One region of the Pseudoalteromonas piscicida genome, then DNA from elsewhere that is predicted to be linked to it. Evidence: predicted binding sites of a transcription regulator. Region 1 holds the regulator's gene; each other region holds the start of a gene.
What was found. Region 1 encodes MetJ, which represses methionine synthesis genes. Its sites were predicted from a motif close to TAGACGTCTAGACGTCTA; they were not measured.

Region 1 (4,125 bases):
AATACCTTGAGAGTTCAGGTAGTTTGCTAAAATACGAGCCGACCATAGCTCTCCATGTGCCAGTAAGCTGGCGTAGTGGAGATGCTGTTCTTCTTGCCCTAAAGCGATTGCCTGCAGCTCATTGACGAGCTGTTTGAGTAACGCAGCGTGTTGTTCACCCACAAATAAGGCATCAATTAATTCGCGTTGATGATTTTCAACTTGCAATAAAACATCATTAAATGCGCGAACATCTTGCTGTTCAAAGCTTTGCCATAACTTCACTAAGGTATTCGTTGTTTTTCCAGCAGCAGAAACTACCACACTGTCACCTAGCTGACACTGCTCTAACATTATCTTGGCAACTGCCTGATAACGCTCTGGCGAGCTTAAACTCGAACCACCAAACTTATGCACTACTTTTGCCATTTACTCACCACAACGCCACTGTATGCGCAGGCGTTAATTTGAATGACTTAGCGTCATCACTCGCCTGACTTTCATCAATACATGCAAATCCTGATTCCAGATCTGCAATGAGATCTTGTGCATCTTCAATGCCCACAGAAATACGAATTAACGTGTCACCCACTCCTGCTTCCAAACGAGCCTGTGGCTCCATACCAGCATGTGTCATCGTTGCTGGGTGGCAAATGAGGCTCTCGACTCCACCTAAAGATTCAGCCAAAGAAAACTGCTTTAATGACGTTAAGAATTTGGCAGATGTTTGCAGATCGCCTTTAATATCAAAACTCACCATGCCACCAAAACCGAGTTGTTGTTTTTTCGCAAGCTCATGTTGAGGGTGCGACTCAAGGCCAGGGTAATACACTTGGCTAACATACGGCGACTTTTCTAAATACTCAGCAATCAGCTGAGCATTTTCTTGATGCTGGCGTAAACGAACGTTTAATGTGCGCAGTCCGCGTAGGGTAAGGTAACTATCAAAAGGCGCTCCGGTAATACCGATATTATTCGCCCACCAAGCTAACTCATCACCCAATTCCTGTGTACGCGCGATCACCGCCCCCCTACAACATCAGAATGACCATTAATATACTTAGTGGTTGAATGCACCACGACATCCACGCCAAAGGCAATGGGGTTTTGTAGTGCAGGAGACAAGAAGGTGTTGTCAGCAGCGACCAAAGCACCCTCAGCATGCGCCGCGTTTACGACAGCTTCTATGTCCGTTAACCGCAAAATTGGGTTACTTGGTGTTTCTATCCAAACTAATTTAGGTTTGATCTGCTGCAGCAGTGCAAGACTTTCCGGTTTTGTGAGATCCAAGACGGCTAATTTGAGTAATCCGCGCTTTGCAAGCGATGTAAACAAGCGATAGCTACCGCCATAACAGTCGTGTGGAATAACCAGTGTATCGTCATGGTTAAGCAGTTGAGTTACTAGGTGGACGGCAGCCATGCCAGTCGCGGTAATAATGCCACGAGCACCACCTTCGAGTTCGGTAAGTGCCTGTGCAAGCACATCACGATTAAAGTTACCACTGCGGCCATAATCATAGTCGCGCTTCGTATCAAAATCGGCAAAAGAATAAGTGGTAGAAAGGTAAAGCGGTGGCACGACTGCCCCATGTGCTTTATCAGCTTCTATGCCGTGACGCACTGCAACCGTCGATTTATTAACTTGACTCATAAGGTCACCTAGATAGTTGGATGTTTAGACGTCTAAAAGGTTAGAGCAACAAAAACTAGAAGTCAAAACATTTATACTGCTAAATGGCTAAATAACTAGTATTTGACTATCTTTTTTAAACCGATAAAATTTCGCCACTCTAGGCGTTGCTAATACGACTGAGTTATTGAAAACTATGGCAGAGATTCTTCTATCTCGCTATGACGGATTAGTTTATTCATCTATTTGAGTTTGGGATTTATCTTTAATTCGTAAAGTTATCCTCGTATTCAGGCAGTTGATGAATAATGTAGACCAGAACCCAGTCATATTGGCATTGATGTAACTGAGGCAAGTACACAATTATGGCAAAATGGAACGGTGAGTATATTCACCCATATGCAGAACACGGTAAGAAAGCAGAGCAAGTAAAAAAGATCACGGTGAGCATACCTCTGAATGTACTCAAAGTGCTAACTGATGAGCGTACACGTCGCCAAGTGAATAACTTACGTCATGCCACGAACAGTGAGCTTTTATGTGAGGCGTTTCTACACGCATTCACGGGTCAGCCACTGCCGAGCGATGAAGACTTGAGAAAAGATAATCCAGAGCGTATTCCGTTAGAGGTAAGACAAATAATGGAAGAACGCGGTTTGGAGATCCCAGAAATAAACGAAGAGTGATAACTACTCTTTCGCTCTGGAAAACAGACACAAAAAAAGCCTCAGTCGAGGCTTTTTTCATTTAGATAATAGCAATTGTATTATTCCATATATCCAGCAGGCATTTCGATTTGAGCCACGCCTGATTCAATTGCAGCTACCGCTACCGCTTTTGCGATACGAGGCAACAAACGCGGATCCATTGGTTTTGGAATAATATACTCAGGACCAAACTCAAGACTATCCACGTCAGCCGCTTTTAGCACCTCAGCAGGTACAGGCTCTTTGGCAATCGTTCTGATCGCTTCAACCGCTGCAATCTTCATCTCATCATTGATAGCAGTTGCACGTACATCAAGTGCACCACGGAAGATAAATGGGAAACACAACACGTTATTTACTTGGTTTGGATAATCCGAGCGGCCAGTTGCCATGATCAAATCATTACGTGCACCGTGTGCAACTTCAGGGCTGATCTCAGGATCTGGGTTAGAGCAAGCGAATACCACGGGCTTGTCAGCCATTAGCTTCAGATCTTCAGCAGAAAGTAAGTCTGGGCCAGAAACACCAACAAATACGTCCGCGTCTGCAATCACGTCTTGTAACGTGCGCTTATCCGTATTGTTTGCAAACAACTCTTTGTATTCATTGAGGTCATCACGGCGAGTATGGATCACGCCTTTTCTGTCCAGCATATAGATGTGCTCACGTTGAGCGCCACACTTGATCAATAATTCCATACAAGCAATAGCGGCTGCACCCGCGCCAAGACACACAATAATCGCATCATGAATATCTTTACCTTGGATTTCCAACGCATTCAGCATACCCGCAGCGGTTACAATTGCGGTGCCGTGCTGATCATCATGGAATACAGGAACGTCGCAACGTTCGATCAGCGCCCGCTCAATTTCAAAGCACTCTGGCGCTTTAATATCTTCAAGGTTAATGCCGCCAAATGTGTCAGCGATATTTGCCACCGTATTGATAAAGTCTTCTGTGGTGTTGTGCTTAACTTCGATATCGATTGAATCAAGACCCGCAAAGCGCTTAAATAATAGCGCCTTACCTTCCATAACAGGCTTTGACGCCAAAGGACCTAAGTTACCCAAGCCAAGAATTGCCGTACCATTACTGATCACCGCAACCATATTTCCTTTACCCGTGTAACGGTATGCATTCGCCGGATCAGCCGCAATTTCACGTACAGGCTCTGCAACACCTGGGCTGTATGCAAGTGCTAAGTCTTTTACGGTCTCGGCAGGTTTAGTGAGTTCTACACTGATTTTACCTGGAACGGGCTTTTCGTGATAATCTAGAGCTTGTTGACGAAAATCTGTCATGGCGCGATATTTTCCTACGAAGTTAATGTGAGAGTGTGGTAAACGTTCGCATTCTGAATGTTGGCAACCTATCTAGCTGGTTACAGCAACACACAGTGCGATTAACTATATGAGCGACGACATTCAACCACTCAACAAGCGTATGTGCTTTGATGTCGCGGTATGTCAATAGGACATATAGTTAATCGACCGTATTCACACAATACCGAGTTTTGCTCATTATTCAAGTAAAATCAGGTCTATCCACTAGCACGGTATTTTCTATACTTTTCCGAGAAGATAAGCTCAATTTTAAGAAATATTTCACAAATAAAATGACTAAAACTTAAAAAATAAGACGCTAAAACCAGCACAAAATGCAGAAAATTAGCACAGATGTACACTAACTATAAAAACAATAAGAAAATTGCAACTTACTTGATTTTAGCATCAAGATATCTACATTTAACGGCAGCATAGTGAATTTAACTTACATCAAATACCAACACCTGATATCAATTACTATA
Region 2 (4,125 bases), 1.3 Mb from region 1:
GAGTAAATTGCTCAGCATAGAAGGCCTTAACGTCATCCAATGTGATTGCTTCTAAGTCTGATAGATCACCAAAGTTATAGCTTTCGTATGGATGGCCTTTGTACAGCTCGTGATAGAGCACTTCTTTACCTAGCTCTTCATCATTTGACGCTTTCAAACCTGCCTTAATACCGTCGATTAGCTCTTTTTTCAGGCGTTTAAAATCATCTTCTCTGAACCCTGGGCTCAAAAGCTGCTGACTCACAATGCCATACCACTGGTCGGCATTGTCTTTATGAATACGACCACGTAAAGAAATCATTTCTTTATCGATTTGATAGCCAAAGCTACCAGCAATCGGGTACAGCGCCTTTTGAATTTCTTTGTATGATTGCGACTCACTTCCACCATTGGCAATCATAGCTGCAGTAAGCGCAGCAAGACCTTTTTTACCTGCAGGATCGGCAGCAGCACCTGTGTAAAAAAGAAAGTTCACATCTACCAGCGGTGAGTTATTGGTCTTGTCTAATACGTTGAAATGACGCGTTACTGGCTTGTCCATTTTTGCCACTAACTTATCTAAGTTAACTTCTTTATCAAAACCAGGCACAGATTCAAGCGCAGACATCGTCACCGTGGTGCGGCTGCTGTCCACAAAGTATTTATTGGCAATATCACGAATATCTTTTGCTGTGACTTTATCTGCACTTGCATACAGTTCATTCACCACTTCGGGGTCACGCTCAAAATGCATGTAGCTTGCAAGTGTCGAAGCAATAGATTGTGATGAGTCAAGGCCGTTAATAAAGCTGTACTTTAGGTTTGATTTAAGTGCAGCAAGTTTATTTTCATCTACCAGCTCTGTGCGTGCTTTTGCGTAAGTGTTATTGATTGCATCACGCACGGTTGCTAAATCTTTTTCATCTTCTACTTTAACGAAAACATGCAGAAGACCTGGGTCTTTGGTTTCAGGGTTATAGGTAAACATTTGGCTTGCAAGCTGTTTGTCTACCACTAACTCTTGATACAACGCTGAATTTTCAGAGAAATAAAGCTGCGAGATCAAATCAAGTGCCGCTCGGTCTTTTTTCTTCGGCTCCCATGCAGCGCCTTTATACGAAACTAGCAACCAGTGACCCGGTAAGCCATCATACTTTTCGTGAACGTAACGCGCTTTGTCTTGCTTTGGCTCAACAGGAATATCGGCTTGGTAGTCACCCTTTTTCCAATTACCCCAGTGCTTCTTCACCATAGCCATAGTTGCTTTAGGATCTACATCACCTACGATCACAAGTGATACATATTCAGGCTTGTAAAAACGCTCAAAGAAGGTTTTACCATAGGCCATTTGATCAGGCATTGCTTCGATGTCTTCAAAAAAGCCCATCGTTGTGTGTTTATAGGTATGTTTATCAAATGCTTCTTTTCTTACCGCAGAAAGCAGTTTTCGAACTGGGCTGGCATTATTTTTAAGGTATTCACCTTTCACGGTTAGTGCTTCAGTACGGAACTGCTCTTCACTGTAAGTCAGATTTTGAAAAATATCTGCTTCGATTTCTAATACTTTATCTAAATGCTGCTTCGAGAAATTTAGGTGATAGTTAGTGTAGTCATTGGTCGTGTAGGCGCGATTATCCACACCTGAATTTTTCAAAATGTCTGAATAAACATCTTGCGGATACTTTTCTGAGCCTTTGAACATCATATGCTCAAAGAAGTGAGCAAAGCCGGTTTTACCCGCTTCTACTTCATTACGCGAACCAACAGAAACCGGAATTTGTAGCGATACCACATCAGGATAGTTAGTTTTAACTACCATGACGCGAAGGCCATTTTCTAGCTCTTCCAAAACATAATCTTGGGCGAATACTTTATTGGATTGGGCAGCTTGAGTACTTACAGCTGACTGTTGAGCTTGGTCTGAATTCGTCGCTGCGCAGCCACTAAGCGCTAAGCTTACGGCAAAGCTGGTTGCTAGTAATTTGAATTTCATGAATTTGGTCCTAATCATATTTTTTATTCTAAGTAAGTCGTGTTCACTTACGTTAGCAAACCTCCTGATTATGCCCCAAAGTCATACTAATTCGCTAATTTCCAAGGTGATTTACCACCCTAATGTGTAAACAAATATGAAATTTTGGTTTGAGCACTTGAGATAAATTCATAATTATTGAAATTCTTTCATTAAAAAAATCTATCTAGACGTCTAAATGGCTGCTATATTAGTAAAGAGATACAGAAATGCTTTTGTGGAATGAGGATTATGGCTTTAACGCTTCAAGAGAAAATCATTGACCCTAACCAAGGGGTATATTTAATTGGTACCACACCACCTAAGATTGGCACCGACCCAGAGCAGCTAAAATCAATTGCCGCTAAACTTTTGGGCCGTTTACATGAGATTGAATACGACGGCGTGATCATCTATGACATTCAAGATGAAAGCAGCCGTACTCAAGTACCACGTCCATTTCCTTTTAAGCACACCGTTGATCCGTGTGAATATAGCCAGTTGATCCGCGAATTGTCGCATCTTGATGTAATTACGTATAAAAGCGTGGCACAGCGCGATAGTGAAGCTTTCGGTAATTGGTTAAGCAGCACTAAACAACAATATGGGTTAAACAATCTAGTATTAGTGGGTAGTCCGTCTTCACAAGGCGACATTAAGTTGCCGCTTTCTGAAGCCTATAAAGTACTGAAGCATCACCAAGATGACTTTTTCTTGGGTGGTGTGACCATTGCAGAGCGCCACGCCAGTAAGCGTAATGAACACGAAAGGCTGATTGATAAAACAGAGCAAGGCTGCCAATTCTTTGTTTCCCAAGCGGTGTATGATGCTCAAGCAACCATAGATCTTATCACGAGTTATGCTCGCACCTGTAAACAGCAAGGGCAAACACCAAAGCGCATTATTCTTACCTTTACTCCATGTGGTGGAGAAAAGACCTTACAGTTTATGGAGTGGTTGGGGATCTCAGTGCCAGAAGCGACTAAATGGCGCATGTTAGATGCGGATAATACGCTAAGTGAATCAATCCGTATTTGCAGAGAAAATCTTGATCAAATCTTAAAGAGCTGCTCACATCTAGATATTTCTCTCGGCCTAAATATTGAGAGCTTAACAAACCGCAAAGAAGAAATTGATGCGTCTATAAACCTTTATAGACTGTTGAAAGCGACCATGGAATTATGCCTTGCGGAAAAGCAAATTGCTTAATGCACTCTAGGGCCTGTTGATCTTCCAAGTTTGTTTTTGCAGCAGTTTGATTGGTATTTATACAAGACAGAGCCTGCGTGGCATAGTCATTCTATGTAAATCTGGCGATAAAGACTTTGTGCTCCTGCAAAGTCACCTTACCCCACATCCTTGTGGGGCAACACAGAAGAAATACCAATCAAGCGCTGGCCTTTGGGTTCACCTGAGTGCGCTTTGTTCATTGTTGCTCAACTTTTGCCTAGATTACTAGGCGGCAAGTCGAGCGTCGCGACCAAAACACACTCAGGAGAACAAAAGTCAAACAGCGAAGGCCAACAGGCCCTAGTAAATTGAAAAAGCCAGCTTCATCAAGCTGGCTTTTCTGTTAACCTTGCTGGATTATTCAAAGCCCAGATTAACTTAGACTCAAGAAAGCGATTAATCCCACCCCAAGTAACAAGCGGTAAATGACAAATGGCATCATGCCCATGCGCTCTATAATTTTCAGGAAAAAGAAGATACAGGCATAAGCCGAGATAAACGACAGTGCCGCACCACTTAATAGTGCATTCCAATCAACCACTTCATCGCCTGTTGCGAGCTCTAAACTGTAATACAGCCCCATCATAGAAATGACCGGAATAGACATTAAAAACGAAAAGCGCGCCGCACTTTTCTTATCAAGCCCGAGTAATAAACCTGCGGTGATGGTAATGCCTGAACGCGATGTGCCGGGAATAACAGCGGTAATTTGCGCAAGCCCCAGTATCAATGCGCTTTTCCAGTTTAAGGCAAATTCGTCTTTGATTTGTTTCGCTTTCACGTCGGCATACCAAAGCAGTAAACCAAATACTATCGTCGATGTTGCAATCACCCAAGCGCTACGTAAATAAACTTCTACGATATCTTTAAGTAGTGGAGCTAAGATCACGAATGGTATGGTGGCA
Region 3 (4,125 bases), 1.3 Mb from region 1:
ACCGGCAAGGTCAGCAGAGCCACCCATAAACTCAGGTAGAATTGGACCATAAGCATTCAGTGCGTTTTGTGATGCTTTACGTGTTGCTGGGTTTGCAGGGTTAGCTTGAAGCTCTGCGATATACGCTTCTGTTTTCTCAGACCAGTCTGCAGGAAGCTCGCCTTTCATACGTCGCTCAAATTCAGCAGCAAGCTCAGGGTAATGCATTTGGTATTCAGTGAACTTAATCAACCAGTCGCTTTGTTGATTTTGACCACGTGCTGTTGCGTCCCATTTAGCGTACACATCTTCTGGAATTTCAAACGCGCCGTGCTCCCACCCTAGGAATTCACGTGCTGCTTTGATTTCATCATCACCTAGCGGTGCGCCGTGACAGTCATGGCTACCTGATTTGTTTGGTGAACCATAACCGATAACCGTTTTACAACAGATAAGTGTTGGCTTGTCAGATTCAGCTTGCGCCGCTTCGATAGCTGCTTTAATCGCGGTGCTGTCGTGACCATCAACGCCTGCAATAACATGCCAGCCATAAGACTCAAAACGTTTTGGTGTATCGTCGCTAAACCAACCTTCAACTTCACCATCGATTGAAATGCCGTTGTCATCCCAAAATGCAATCAGTTTGCCAAGGCCAAGGGTGCCCGCAAGTGAACAAGCTTCGTGAGAGATACCTTCCATCAAACAACCATCACCTAAGAATGCATAGGTACAGTGATTAACGATGTCGTAATCTTCACGGTTAAACTGCGCAGCCAATGCTTTTTCAGCAATCGCCATACCTACCGCATTAGTAATACCCTGACCCAATGGGCCTGTGGTAGTTTCGATACCTGGCGCATAACCATATTCTGGGTGGCCTGGTGTTTTTGAATGTAGCTGACGGAAGTTTTTGATGTCATCAATTGATAAGTCATAACCCGACAAATGCAACAGTGAATAAATTAACATCGAGCCGTGACCGTTTGATAATACAAAGCGATCTCTGTCGAACCACTCAGGATTACTTGGGTTGTGCTTTAAAAAATCGCGCCAAAGTACTTCTGCGATGTCTGCCATGCCCATAGGGGCTCCTGGGTGGCCAGACTTGGCCTTTTGTACAGCGTCCATGGAAAGAACGCGAATTGCATTAGCAAGTTCTTTGCGAGATGGCATGAATTCTCCTACCTTTAAATGTGTTTCGCGGGGGTTTGAGCCCATTCTTACTTATTTATATGGCTAACTGCAACGGCAAAGGTCATAAAAAAACGGGTACAGACGGACTTTTTCCGACCATTAAAAAAGTTTGCACAATTTTGGACGTCTAGGCGTAAAATAACTAGTCAATGCCTAGGTTTTTTGGTTAGAATACGCCCCTTAATTTTTCGCGCTGTCCCTGATGTTTGTGAAGCGCAATATTTGTGAGCATAAATACAATGGCTAAACATTTATTTACTTCTGAATCTGTTTCTGAGGGCCATCCAGATAAAATCGCCGATCAGATTTCTGATGCGGTTCTAGATGCCATCCTTGAGCAAGATCCAAAAGCACGTGTTGCGTGTGAAACTTACGTTAAAACCGGTATGGTTATGGTTGGTGGTGAAATCACAACTAGCGCTTGGGTTGATATCGAGGAATTAACTCGTAAGACCGTGCGTGAAATTGGTTATACCCATTCTGACATGGGCTTTGACGCTGATTCATGTGCAATCCTTAATACGATTGGTAAGCAATCACCTGATATCAACCAAGGTGTTGATCGTTCTCGTCCAGAAGAACAAGGTGCTGGTGACCAAGGTCTAATGTTTGGTTACGCGTGTAACGAAACTGACGTACTTATGCCTGCGCCTATCACTTACTCACACCGTCTAGTTCAGCGCCAAGCACAAGTTCGTAAAGACGGCACGCTACCTTGGTTACGTCCAGACGCTAAGTCTCAAGTAACATTCGCGTACGAAAACGGTAAAGCGGTAGGTATCGACGCCGTCGTATTATCTACGCAGCACTGTGATTCTGTATCACAAGCTGATCTCGTAGAAGCGGTTATGGAAACTATCATCAAGCCAACCCTACCTGCAGAGCTTATCACTGAAGCAACTAAGTTCTTCATCAATCCAACAGGCCGTTTCGTTATCGGTGGTCCTATGGGTGACTGTGGTCTAACTGGTCGTAAAATCATCGTAGATACATACGGCGGTATGGCTCGTCACGGTGGTGGTGCATTCTCTGGTAAAGATCCATCAAAAGTTGACCGTTCTGCTGCTTACGCAGCGCGTTACGTTGCAAAGAACATTGTTGCAGCAGGCCTTGCTGACAAATGTGAGATCCAAGTTTCCTACGCAATCGGTGTTGCTGAGCCAACCTCCATCAGTGTAGAAACTTTCGGTACAGCTAAGCTTGATGAGTCGCGTTTAATCGAGCTTATCCGCGAGCACTTCGACTTACGTCCTTACGGTCTTATCACAATGCTAGACCTTGAGCGTCCAATTTATCAGCCTACTGCTGCGTACGGCCACTTTGGTCGTGAAGAGTTCCCTTGGGAAGCGACAGATAAAGCTGACGCACTACGTGCAGCTGCAGGCCTATAATCTCCTGCCGCAAAAAGTAAAAAAGGCGCCTAGTGCGCCTTTTTTAATGCTCTCGAATAATCTTCCTATCCGATAAATACTTCGTCGACATCATCTTTTAAGTTTTGATACTCATCTTCATGCAGATTAAGCTCAATCATCACCTTATCTTTAAATTGGTACCAATCAGCTGCGCTTCTAAAGTGCTTTGCTTCAAAGCAAAGGTTTTCAGCCAGTTTAAGTGCCGCAAAAGTTTGCATATGTTGCGCATTTTTTTGTTCTTCAAGATAGCTAACGTCATGGTGGCGCAAAATCATCTGACATATTTCTTTGGGTAAGTGCCAAGACGTCGCAAGAAAGTAGCCTATCACAGTGTGAGGCACTGGATACTTTTGCTGCTCGTAGTAAATCAACGTTTGCTCTGGTCGCTCTACAGACTGCTTTATTACTTCAGCATAATCAGGATACTTTACGGCCATCGCTGGGATCCCGGCATCGTGAAACAATCCGAGCAGCTGCAAATTCTCCATGGGTAATGACGCTTTTAGATAATGTCCAACTACCATTGCCGCTTTTGAAATATCCGCAGCGTTATCCCAAAACTGCTGCAATGAAATGCAGCACTTTGACTGCTCAAACGCGTTTTTAAGTAGGTACCCTGTTACTAATTGCGTAATACAGGTGACGCCCAAAAACATCACGGCTTGTTTAATGTCTGTGATGGTACGGGCAAGGCCATAAGCAGGTGAATTAATTACCTTTAATACCGCAGCTGATGCACCAACATCAGCCGCAATAATACCTGCCACGCTAAATAAATCAGGTTCAGGTTGTGATAACTCATTTTGTAAGGCTTGCAATATTTCAGGCTTAGCAGGTAAGTTGAACCCGCCGCGCAAATCATTCAGCACTTTATCGTCAATATCGATCATTGGGCTACCTCAGAATTGATACACCCAAGTTTAGTTCATTGCCTGATATTTGCAGTATTGATTGTAATGAAGTGGTACAAAAAAGCGGGGGAAAACCCGCTTAATCTGGTTAGAACCAATATGGTTCGCTATGCACGGAAGATTGTCGACTCTGCTCCATGGCACTGATCAAAAAGTCAGATTTTTGCTTAAGCCATGCTTGCACTTCTTGTAACTCGTCTGAATTTTGGCTTTGGCAGAGCTGATATAAATACGCCAGTGTTTCTAGCTCATAAATACCATAAACGATATCAATCCACGGCGTTCTAAAGGCTTTACGCGCTTCTTTATCGTAAAGCTTGCCCAAACAGTTACCACTTAGTAGCGTATTTTCTAACTTTATTCTCACATGTAAATAGTCGCCCTCAGAAAGCGACTTATCCTGTGGGAGTAAGTTCTTAAGCTCTTGCCAGTCTTTATCAAATAATTGGCTTGCAATTTCTGTGACGGGCAACTCTGCTGCACTCAGCGCTTTTTGATCCCAATTTTTACGCCAAGCTCTATCAACAAGCCAGCGAGTAAGTGAGAGAATTAAGCGGTTATAACGAGTGCAATGAAATAGATCTTCAATGTCCGTCGGTGTCGGCTGAACATCTTGCAAATCGGTAATG
Region 4 (4,125 bases), 1.7 Mb from region 1:
AATTCGCTTCTTAGCTCCTTAGTTGCTATCACCATATTCTCAAGTGCAGCTTGAGTTTCCGGCCAATCCCGGGTTTTTAGTCCACAATCAGGGTTCACCCATAATCTTTCTACAGGGATTTTCTTCGCGGCTTTGTGAATTAGATCTTTTATCCATGCCACCTCAGGTACGTTTGGCGTGTGAATGTCATAAACACCAGGCCCTATATCATTGGGGTAATCAAAGTCTTCAAAGGCGTCGAGTAACACCATATTTGAACGTGACGTTTCAATCGTGATCACGTCCGCATCCATATCTGCAATGGCAGCGATAATATCGTTAAACTCCGAATAGCACATATGAGTATGGACTTGTGTTTCATCCTTAACGCCGCTTGCAGACACCCTAAACGCATATGCAGCCCACTCTAAGTAAGTTTGCCACTGACTGGTTTTGAGTGGCATCCCTTCTCTAAATGCTGGTTCATCGATTTGGATCACCTTAATCCCTGCATTTTGCAAATCCACCACTTCATCTCTCAGTGCTAAAGCTATTTGATTCGCGATGCTCGGCTTGTCTAAGTCATCTCTGACAAACGACCAAAATAAAATAGTCACAGGCCCTGTAAGCATACCCTTCATCGGTTTTTTGGTTAAGCTTTGCGCATAGCATGTCCAATTAACTGTCATTGGCGCTGCACGCGAGACATCACCCCAGATCACGGGGGGTTTTACACAGCGCGAGCCATAACTTTGCACCCAACCAAACTGAGTAAAGGCAAAGCCTTCAAGTAACTCACCAAAATACTCGACCATGTCATTGCGCTCTGCTTCACCATGTACAAGCACATCTAAGTTAAGCGCCTCTTGTGCTTCAACGGCATAACGGATCTCTGCTTCCATCTGGTTTTGATAAGCATCAACACTCAAAGTACCCGCTTTATAATCACGCCGCGCCTTACGAATCGCTTGGGTCTGTGGGAAGGAGCCAATCGTTGTGGTTGGCAATAAAGGTAGATTTAGCGACTGTGTTTGTTTTTTGATTCTGGTTGCAAATTCGCTATTGCGTTGACCGTCTTTTGCTGTGAGCGCAGAAACACGCTGTTGTACCTTACTGTTATTCACCCGAGTAGAGGTCAAACGCGCTTTTACAGGCTTGGAATACTCGACCAACTGGGTAACATCACGCTGCTCCAATGCACCTTTCAATAATGCCAACTCTTGCCCTTTTTGCTTGGCAAATGCGAGCCAAGACTTTAACTCACTATCAAGCTTTTGCTCTTGATCTAAATCGACTGGCGTATGTAACAATGAGCATGAAGGAGCAAGCCACAGTTTATTGCCGCGGCGCTCATGAACCTCAACAAGTAGCTGATACACATCTTCGAGATCCGAGCGCCAAATGTTACGGCCATTAACAATCCCAAGGGACAATACGCTTTCTTGCCCAACCACCTCCTCTAACGTAGCAAAGTCGTAGTTTGCCGTTACGCAGTCAAAATGCACTCCCTCCACCGGGTAAGACTGGATATCTTCAAAATGCGCTTGCACTGAGTCAAAATAACTGGCCAACAATACCTTTACTCCTTGGCCGCTTAACGCATCAAAACTCCTACGTAGCGCATTGCGATAAGCATCATCGATTTCCAATGCTAAAATAGGTTCATCAACTTGTACCCATTCAACGCCTTGCTCTGCAAGCTTTGCAAGTACCTGCTGATATACGATCAATAACTTATCTAATAAAACTAATTTATCAAACTCTTGACCAACGCATTTAGCTAAGTAGAGATAGGTTACGGGGCCGACCAATACGGCTTTTGCTTGGTAGCCAAGTGATAGCGCTTCCTCTACTTGAGTAAATAACTCCGTCCAAGTCAGAGCAAACTCCTGTGTTTGCGTTAACTCTGGGACAATGTAATGGTAATTAGTATTGAACCATTTCGTCATTTCACTTGCAGCACAAGCACATCCGCTAGGGGCTCGCCCCCTGCCAACCCTAAACAAAGTATCGAGATTTACCGACGCTTTATCTTTGTGACGACTAGGAATAGCGCCGACAAGTAATGAAATATTCAATACGTGGTCATACCAAGCAAAATCGCCGACTGGGATAAGGTCAACACCAGCGTCAGCTTGCAATGCCCAATTCTCTGCGCGAATACGCTTTCCTTCCGCGATTAACTCGTCTTGTGTTAAGTCGCCTGACCAATAGCGTTCTACTGCAAATTTAAGTTCACGTTTTTTGCCTACGCGTGGAAAACCCAAGTTGTGTGTCAATGACATGATTTAATTCCGTCTAGATGTATGGATGTCCAAAATATAATTCTGATGTTCACAAACAACAATTGATGCTTTCTCAGATCCCACATGAATAAAATTAAATTGTAATTTTTTGCAAAATTTTTACAGAAGTAGTGACAACGCTGTCATTTTTAGTGTTATAGTGGATTAGTGAATTTTTGAACAATTCGCTATAGGTATTTAGACGTCTAGACATTGATAATAACTAAATAGAATCGTAATATTGAGTAAAGCTGAGATTTGCTCACTTAAAATATGAGAACTGTTGATAATGATTGATATAAAGCACCTAAAGACTATCTCCACCTTGAAAGAAACTGGTTCTCTTGTGAATACAGCGCGAGAGCTATTCCTGACTCAATCTGCTTTATCTCATCAGATCAAAGATCTTGAAAGCAAACTCGACTGCCAACTCTTTGAGCGCAAAACGCAACCAGTACGTTTTACCCCTCAAGGGATGTTGCTGTTAGAACTCGCCAACGACGTGCTACCTAAAGTAGAAGCAACAAAATGTCGTTTGAAGGAAAGCCTTAACCAGCCTATCTCACAACTCAGATTAAGCGTTGAATGTCATGCTTGTTTTCACTGGTTGCTACCAACAATTAAAGAATTCAATACCTTTTGGCCTGACATTAAAGTCGATTACGAACGAGGTTTTAGCTACGATGCGATCCCTGACCTTATTGAAGATGAGCTAGACTTAGTGCTTACCTCGGACATTCGTGAGCCAGAGCAGTTGGAATACGCGCATCTTTTTGACTTTAAACTAAAGTTAATCGTTGCACCAGATCACGAACTGGCCAAGAAGGCCTACGTCACAGCTCTCGACCTAAAAGATGAAACGATCATCTCTTACCCCATTCCTCGTGAACGTCAGGACATATTTAAGCACTTTATTCAAAATGCACGTTTTGATGGAACGCTGAAAACTGTCGATCAAGGTTTATTAATCTTCCAACTAGTCAGCGCGGGTATGGGTGTTGCAGCATTACCGGACTGGTTGGTCACACCTTATGAAAGCCAAGGGCTCATTAAATCTATTCCTCTAGGCGCGCTTGGGCTAAATCGTCCAATGTATTTAGCAATGAAGAAAAATATGAAAGACAACCCTGTCTATCGTCATTTCCTCAATACTTGCCGTAAAACCACTGCTAGATAATTCACAGGGCTCTTTTTTGAGCCCTAACTGCGTTAAAAATTTCTTATTTAGAACAACCAAATAGCAAAATTTTTGCCTTGCCTACATGGATGTAGGTACCTTCGCGATAGCAGGATGCGGTCACGGGGTTATCGACAGGATTTTCTCGCCTCAAAATAGCTCACTGAATGAAGCAAATTAGTATTACACACATTTCTACAATTCCCTTCTCATGCTAGCATTGCGTTAGGCTTATCTATATCTAAGGCATGTTTAAATGTTTGAAGTCAAAAAGGTTATCGGCCAACTTCTGATGCCGTTACCGTTATCTTTAGTGGTGCTTATGGGGCTTATGCTTTTTCTCGCCAAAATGCGTAAAGGGCCTTATATCACAGGCTGGTTTGTCTTACTGAGCACATGGGGATTATCGACTCCTTACGTTGCGCAACACGTTATCGAGTGGGACACAGGCACTCTCACCGCATTTAATCCAAACCAGCACAAAAACATAGACAAAATTGTAGTACTTGGCTGTGATTTATACCCAGATAAATCCCTCCCCAGCAATGCCCAGCTTGGCAGCTGCGGTTTAGCTAGATTAGTTGAAGGCGTAAGACTTGCTAGTATTTACCCAAGATCCCAGCTATATGTCTCAGGTTACGGCTACGGCCAAGCAACGAGTGCGGGACTCATGGCAAAAACAGC

Region 2: B1L02_RS02555 (methylenetetrahydrofolate reductase) is a predicted target of MetJ. The motif match lies at 2,179-2,196, and genes of this name have one in related genera.
Region 3: metK (methionine adenosyltransferase) is a predicted target of MetJ. The motif match lies at 1,294-1,311, and genes of this name have one in related genera.
Region 4: metE (5-methyltetrahydropteroyltriglutamate--homocysteine S-methyltransferase) is a predicted target of MetJ. The motif match lies at 2,464-2,481, and genes of this name have one in related genera.

The regions. Positions count from the first base shown of each region.
Region 1 covers NZ_CP021646.1:3,396,443-3,400,567, forward strand. The annotation lists gene metL (bifunctional aspartate kinase/homoserine dehydrogenase II) at 1-408, opposite strand, end outside; partial or broken gene metB (cystathionine gamma-synthase) at 413-1,632, opposite strand; gene metJ (met regulon transcriptional regulator MetJ) at 1,977-2,297, shown strand; gene B1L02_RS15605 (malic enzyme-like NAD(P)-binding protein) at 2,378-3,619, opposite strand.
Region 2 covers NZ_CP021646.1:524,104-528,228, reverse strand. The annotation lists gene B1L02_RS02560 (M16 family metallopeptidase) at 1-1,972, opposite strand, end outside; gene B1L02_RS02555 (methylenetetrahydrofolate reductase) at 2,243-3,199, shown strand; gene B1L02_RS02545 (undecaprenyl-diphosphate phosphatase) at 3,594-4,125, opposite strand, start outside.
Region 3 covers NZ_CP021646.1:587,560-591,684, reverse strand. The annotation lists gene tkt (transketolase) at 1-1,152, opposite strand, end outside; gene metK (methionine adenosyltransferase) at 1,413-2,564, shown strand; gene B1L02_RS02805 (HDOD domain-containing protein) at 2,630-3,475, opposite strand; gene B1L02_RS02800 (CYTH domain-containing protein) at 3,585-4,125, opposite strand, start outside.
Region 4 covers NZ_CP021646.1:963,715-967,839, reverse strand. The annotation lists gene metE (5-methyltetrahydropteroyltriglutamate--homocysteine S-methyltransferase) at 1-2,264, opposite strand, end outside; gene B1L02_RS04565 (LysR substrate-binding domain-containing protein) at 2,554-3,441, shown strand; gene B1L02_RS04560 (YdcF family protein) at 3,698-4,125, shown strand, end outside.